Regions from separate parts of the Anaerosalibacter sp. Marseille-P3206 genome, predicted to be linked through region 1. Evidence: a T-box and tRNA genes for the amino acid it is inferred to sense, from the RefSeq annotation. Region 1 holds a T-box; the other holds one or more tRNA genes.
What was found. A T-box is a leader RNA that pairs with one kind of tRNA and senses whether it is charged. The one in region 1 lies ahead of serS (serine--tRNA ligase), so its partner is inferred to be a tRNA-Ser.

Region 1 (3,470 bases):
ATTCTTTGCAATGGGGAAGGGCCAGTTAAGGGAACTGAATTGGCTGAAGAACTAGGAGTTTCTAGACAGGTTATAGTTCAAGATATCGCTATACTAAGAGCTGGTGGAGAAAAGATAATCGCTACACCTCAAGGATATATTATGTTGAAAAGTGGAGAAGGAAAGTTAATTAAAAGTATAGTTTGCAAACATTCTGGTTATGATGAAATTGAAGATGAATTAAATACCATAGTGGATATGGGAGGCAAAGCATTAGATGTAATAGTTGAGCATCCACTATATGGAGAGATAAAGAGTCCCCTTATGATTAGCTCTAGATTGGATGTATCTGATTTTATGAAAAATTTAATCAAGACCAAAGCTGAGCCATTGTCATCCCTTACAGATGGTGTTCATATTCATACCATTGAGGTAGAAGATGAAAGAACTTTTGAAAAAATTGTAAATGCTTTAAAAGAAAAAAAGTACTTGATTACTGATAAATAAAGTGATATATTTTTGTATGTACAGGTGACAAGACAGAAGTAATTACAATTAAGGGGTGTTTAAAGTGGAAAACAAAGAAACAAAGGGTAATAAAGTAAAGGAGTACTTTATAAAGGTTTTTAATGGAATGGCTTTAGGACTTTTTTCTTCACTTATTATTGGACTTATTATCAAACAATTAGGTACACTTTTCAAATTAGATATTGTGATTAATTTTGGGCAGATTGCACAATATCTTATGGGACCAGCTATAGGTGCGGGTATTGCTTATAGTATAGGCGCTTCTCCATTGGGGATATTTGCTTCAATAGTGACAGGTGCTATAGGAGCAGGGACTATTTCTTTCGATGGAGGAAATACTATTATCAAAGTGGGAGAGCCTGTGGGAGCTCTTGTTGCTTCTCTACTAGGTGCTGAGTTTTCAAAATTGATTCAAGGAAAGACAAAGGTGGATATAGTATTGGTTCCTCTTGGGACTATAATAGTAGGTGGACTTGTGGGGAATTATATTGCTCCTATAGTAAGTGGACTGATGACATTGATAGGAAGTGTTATAAATTTGGCTACAGAGTTACAGCCTATTCCTATGGGGATAATAGTATCTGTACTTATGGGTATAATACTTACACTTCCAATTAGTAGTGCAGCATTGGCTATATCCCTAGGACTTAGTGGGTTAGCTGCTGGTGCAGGAGTTGTAGGATGTTCAGCTCATATGATAGGTTTTGCTGTTGCATCTTATAGAGAAAATGGATTTGGTGGATTTATAGCTCAAGGTATAGGTACTTCTATGTTACAGATTCCAAATACCATTAGAAATCCAAGGATATGGATTCCACCTGTTGTTGCTTCTGCTATTCTTGGGCCAATTTCTACTACCATATTTAAAATGGAAGGAAATAAAATTGGTGCAGGTATGGGAACTAGTGGACTTGTAGGACAATTTGCAACTATAGATGTAATGGGCTCTAGTCCTAAGGTTTTCTTATCTATTTTACTTTTACATTTTATTTTGCCAGGACTTATTTCCTTTGTAGTATCTGAATGGATGAGGAAAAAGGGCTATATTAAAGAAGGAGATATGAAAATTTAGCCTTGCAAATTATTTACATCTATGTTATAATATCAAAAAACTAATATTTGCTATGATGGGAATTAGTAAATAGTTTAATTCTCTTTAGAGAGCCAATGGTTGGTGAAAATTGGTGAGAAGGACTATTGAATCCACCCCAGAGCAATAGTATCACGAGTGAGCTTAATAGCTAACTAGGGTGGCAACGCGGGAATATACTCTCGTCCCTATTTTTATAGGGATTGAGAGTTTTTTTATTACAGAGAATAAAGAGGAGTGATTTGAATGTTAGATATAAAGACGATCAGAAAAAACCCAGAATTAGTGAAAGCTGGATTAGCTAAAAGACATGGAGATTTTGGTATTGATGATGTTATTGAACTTGATGAAAAGAGAAGAAATATACTTGTAAAAGTTGAAGAGATGAAGGCAAAACAAAATCAAGTTTCAAAAGAAATTCCTAAGATGAAGAAAGAGGGAAAAGATGCATCCCAATTACTTAATGAAATGAAAGAATTGTCTGCTAAGGTAAAGGAATTAGATGGAGAAGTTAAGGAAATAGATGTTAAACTTCATGACATTCTTTTGAGGATACCAAATATTCCAAATGAAAATGTACCAATGGGAAAAACTGATGAGGAAAATGTGGAAATAAGAAAATGGGGAGAACCTACAAAGTTTGATTTTGAACCAAAAGCTCATTGGGATTTGGGTGTAGATTTAGATATTTTCGATTTTGAAAGGGCTTCAAAGATAACTGGTGCTAGGTTTACAGTATTTAAAAACAAAGGTGCACTACTAGAAAGAGCGATTATAAACTTCATGTTAGATCTTCATACAGTTGATCAAGATTATACAGAAATTGCTCCACCTTTTATGGTAAATAGAGATAGTATGACTGGCACAGGACAATTGCCAAAGTTTGAAGAAGATGCGTTTTCATTGCCTAGCAAGGACTATTTCTTAGTGCCTACAGCAGAAGTACCTGTTACAAATCTTCATAGAGATGAAATATTAACAGAGGAAATGCTTCCAATTTACTATACAGCATATACTCCATGTTTTAGACAAGAAGCTGGATCTGCAGGAAGAGACACAAGAGGTCTTATAAGAAATCACCAATTTGACAAGGTTGAGTTAGTTAAATTTGTAAAACCTGAAGGTTCTTATGATGAACTCAACAAACTTACAAATGATGCAGAAGAAGTACTAAAACTATTGGGATTACCTTATAGAGTAGTAAGGCTTTGTACAGGAGATTTAGGATTTTCATCTGCTATGACTTATGATATTGAAGTTTGGATGCCAAGCTACAATAGATATGTAGAGATATCCTCTTGCAGTAATTTTGAAGATTTCCAAGCTAGAAGGGCAAATATTAGATTTAGAAGAAGTGATAATGGAAAACTTGACTATGTTCATACATTAAATGGTTCTGGTTTAGCTGTTGGAAGAACAAGTGCAGCTATAATTGAGAACTACCAACAAGAAGATGGCTCTATACTTGTACCAGAAGCACTTAGACCTTATATGAGAGGATTAGAAGTAATTAGATAAATATTTGAAAGCCAGCCTATAGGTTGGCTTTTTTTAGAGGTATTTTTCATTTTTTGTAGAATAAGTTTTAATAAGGATTAAAATAAGGTGACATGTTGCCTAGGGGGGATTGAAGTGTTTAAAAAGAGAAATATTAAGGGATTAATATTATTTGTCATCATTGCATTGACATTGGTAGGCTGTAATTTAAAGCCTACAGAGACTCAATATCCAACACTAATTACTGAGGATTACAACAGTATTTCACTTGATGAGATCAATCATTATAATATTGAAGTAGAACTAAATCCGGAAGACAAGACCTATGAGGGGATAGAGACTATTAAGTATATAAACAATACTGGCGTTGATTTAT
Region 2 (3,470 bases), on a different contig from region 1:
ATTAAACTTTTCATCTAAATAGGAAGTTTCAACTATATAAGGTTCTAGATCTGTTAATAGAACTTCTAGATTATTTCGCAAAACCTTTAGTTCTTCTAATTCACTATCATCACTTATCATTCTTTCATCTAGATTTTCAAGAAATTTAAGTATTGATTTGAAATGTTTTTCTAGCAATTGTATTTCTTCTTGTGATTGTATTTTATCAAATATATTATCTTTATTAATATGATATATAATATCTAAACAACCAAAAATAGAATAATATATAGACATTTCACCTAATTTACTCAATTGAATATCATTTAATCTCATTAAAATATCTTTTAATTCTTCATCAGTCAAAGTACTTATATCTTTTTCTTTTAGCTCCTTCAGTTCAATTATATCTACCATGTAACTACTCCTTTCAATATCTAAACTTCATTATATAAATTTGATTAAAAAGGAAATCGAATATATAATAATAAAAGACTAATATACATTATAACATGTTTTTTATTAAAGGAGAATTAAAATGGAAACTCTTACATATAAACTTAAATATGATGCCTTGGATATAAAAACATATTTTGATACTCATAATATATGTTTCTTTGATATTGAAACCACAGGTTTTAACAGAAATAAAGATATTGTATATCTAGTAGGTCTCCTCATATATAATGGTAAAGACTATATACTAAAACAATATCTATTAGAAGAAGTTGATGAAGAGAAAATTCTTTTAAATTGTTTAATTAAGGATTTTAATGATTGTGAGTGCCTTATAACTTTTAATGGTGATTCTTTTGACATACCTTTTTTAGATAGCAAATATAAAAATCATCATATTGATTATAAAATACCTATAGAAAAAAGTTTTGACATATACAAGATTATTAAATCAAATAAATATTTATTTGATTTAAAGAACTTTAAGCTTAAATCTATCGAAAAATATTTAGGAATAAATAGAAAAGATACCCTGTCTGGGAAGGAATGTATTGATCTTTTTTATGACTACTTAGATAATAAAAATGATAAAAGTAAAAAATTAATATTGCAACATAATTATGATGATCTATATTACCTTCCTTATGTACTTAAAATATTAGATATAATTGAGTATAAAAAAACTATAGTACTTTCAAGCAATTCTTCAAATAAAATAAAACTTAAAATTGAAGATTTCAAAGTAATAGATGATATGATGAATATTAATTGTATAACAAACTCTATTGAAATTGAACCTCTAATCATATATGAAAGTGATTATAATATTAAGTGGAATACAAAGAAAGGAGTTTTAAATGTACAATTTCAAGTAAATAACGGTATGTTGTCTACCATGGAAAAATGCCTATATATAGATTTACTTGAATTTGATATAGGTCTATCAGTTAAAGATTCTACTAACTTTCAACTACCTCGTAATATAATATTAATCCAAATAGGAAAAGACTTTGTAATGGATAATATTAAAAACATTGTATATCAAATTGTTTATACTTCTACAAAAACATTTTTTAACTAAAAAGTTTAATATCATAATCAAAAAAGAGTAGAGATTTTCTCTACTCTTTAAAAATAAATGGTGCCCAGAGGCGGAATCGAACCACCGACACGGGGATTTTCAGTCCCCTGCTCTACCTACTGAGCTATCTGGGCAAAAGAATGGTGGGCCTTCAGGGACTCGAACCCCGGACCTACCGGTTATGAGCCGGGCGCTCTAACCAACTGAGCTAAAGGCCCCTAATTACTTCATTAAACGAAGTTTTTAGGTTTTATAATTTGTACTTGGTGGGCCTGGGTGGACTCGAACCACCGACCTCACGCTTATCAGGCGTGCGCTCTAACCACCTGAGCTACAAGCCCATGTAACGTTTATACTATTTTCAACACGTAGTGTTAAATTTGGTGGGCGCAATAGGGCTCGAACCTATGACCCCCTGCTTGTAAGGCAGGTGCTCTCCCAGCTGAGCTATGCGCCCTTATTGACTTTTGTAAATAGGCTGGCAGGGGTGGCAGGATTTGAACCCACGGCATTCGGTTTTGGAGACCGACGTTCTACCACTGAACTACACCCCTATAGCCTTTTGATTAGAAAGTTTGGTATGGTGGGCCTTCAGGGACTCGAACCCCGGACCTACCGGTTATGAGCCGGGCGCTCTAACCAACTGAGCTAAAGGCCCAAACTTACTAATGGCGGAGAAGGAGGGATTTGAACCCTCGCGCCCCGTGAAGGACCTACTCCCTTAGCAGGGGAGCCTCTTCAGCCACTTGAGTACTTCTCCTTGCCCTAGTTATTAAAAAAATGGCGGAGAGGGTGGGATTCGAACCCACGCGGGCCGCAAGACCCAAACGGTTTTCAAGACCGCCCCGTTATGACCTCTTCGGTACCTCTCCATTTTTGGTGACCTATCGGCGACTCGAACGCCGGACACCCTGATTAAAAGTCAGGTGCTCTACCGCCTGAGCTAATAGGTCATATATGGCTGGGATGGCAGGACTCGAACCTGCGGAATGCTAGAGTCAAAGTCTAGTGCCTTACCGGCTTGGCTACATCCCAATATTGTGGTGCACCTAGGAGGATTCGAACCCCCGGCACACGGATTAGAAGTCCGTTGCTCTATCCAACTGAGCTATAGGTGCATGGAGCGGGTGAAGGGAATCGGACCCTCGCAACCAGCTTGGAAGGCTGGGGCTCTACCACTGAGCTACACCCGCAAATAATACATGGTGGAGGAGACTGGATTCGAACCAGTGAAGGCGTAGCCAACGGATTTACAGTCCGTCCCCTTTAGCCAACTCGGGAACTCCTCCTTGTTTTTAATCTTTAAAACGGATTAATGGAGCTGGTGAGAGGACTTGAACCCCCAACCTACTGATTACAAGTCAGTTGCTCTGCCAATTGAGCTACACCAGCATAAGCGCTTACGCGCAATTTGCTACCGTAGGTAGCATATTTGGCGACCTGGAAGGGACTCGAACCCTCGACCTCTAGCGTGACAGGCTAGCATTCTAACCAGCTGAACTACCAGGCCACATAAGCCTTACGGCAATTTTCAACACGTAGTGTTGAATTTGGTGGGCGCAATAGGGCTCGAACCTATGACCCCCTGCTTGTAAGGCAGGTGCTCTCCCAGCTGAGCTATGCGCCCCTAACTACACTTGGTAGTTGAAATGGTGACCCTACCGGGATTCGAACCCGGGATACCGCCGTGAAAGGGCGATGTCTTAACCGCTTGACCATAGGGCCATGTATTGTTTAATAAAATTATGGTTGGTCCTATCGGACACTCATATCATAAAACTAAATTATGGTTGCGGGAGCTGGATTTGAACCAACGACCTCCGGGTTATGAGCCCGACGAGCTACCATACTGCTCCATCCCGCGATAGTATTTAATATTAAATTAGGTAATAATGGTGCCGGGAACCGGAATCGAACCGGTACGATCTTTTAAGGATCGCAGGATTTTAAGTCC

Region 2: it has a tRNA-Ser gene. The T-box ahead of serS (serine--tRNA ligase) is inferred to sense a tRNA for this amino acid. The anticodon was not compared.

What each region holds. Positions count from the first base shown of each region.
Region 1 is NZ_FUHM01000002.1:1,415,079-1,418,548, forward strand. Features, by position in the region: gene BQ9840_RS08150 (transcription repressor NadR) at 1-486, shown strand, start outside; gene BQ9840_RS08155 (PTS transporter subunit IIC) at 551-1,579, shown strand; T-box leader at 1,623-1,790, shown strand; gene serS (serine--tRNA ligase) at 1,844-3,115, shown strand; gene BQ9840_RS08165 (M1 family metallopeptidase) at 3,230-3,470, shown strand, end outside.
Region 2 is NZ_FUHM01000001.1:67-3,536, reverse strand. Features, by position in the region: gene BQ9840_RS00105 (hypothetical protein) at 1-396, opposite strand, end outside; gene BQ9840_RS00100 (ribonuclease H-like domain-containing protein) at 518-1,516, shown strand; tRNA gene BQ9840_RS00095 (tRNA-Phe) at 1,575-1,650, opposite strand; tRNA gene BQ9840_RS00090 (tRNA-Ile) at 1,658-1,734, opposite strand; tRNA gene BQ9840_RS00085 (tRNA-Ile) at 1,781-1,857, opposite strand; tRNA gene BQ9840_RS00080 (tRNA-Val) at 1,898-1,973, opposite strand; tRNA gene BQ9840_RS00075 (tRNA-Trp) at 1,996-2,070, opposite strand; tRNA gene BQ9840_RS00070 (tRNA-Ile) at 2,098-2,174, opposite strand; tRNA gene BQ9840_RS00065 (tRNA-Ser) at 2,186-2,276, opposite strand; tRNA gene BQ9840_RS00060 (tRNA-Ser) at 2,298-2,388, opposite strand; tRNA gene BQ9840_RS00055 (tRNA-Lys) at 2,394-2,469, opposite strand; tRNA gene BQ9840_RS00050 (tRNA-Gln) at 2,475-2,551, opposite strand; tRNA gene BQ9840_RS00045 (tRNA-Arg) at 2,558-2,634, opposite strand; tRNA gene BQ9840_RS00040 (tRNA-Gly) at 2,636-2,709, opposite strand; tRNA gene BQ9840_RS00035 (tRNA-Tyr) at 2,720-2,805, opposite strand; tRNA gene BQ9840_RS00030 (tRNA-Thr) at 2,833-2,908, opposite strand; tRNA gene BQ9840_RS00025 (tRNA-Asp) at 2,950-3,026, opposite strand; tRNA gene BQ9840_RS00020 (tRNA-Val) at 3,068-3,143, opposite strand; tRNA gene BQ9840_RS00015 (tRNA-Glu) at 3,167-3,241, opposite strand; tRNA gene BQ9840_RS00010 (tRNA-Met) at 3,304-3,380, opposite strand; tRNA gene BQ9840_RS00005 (tRNA-Leu) at 3,410-3,470, opposite strand, start outside.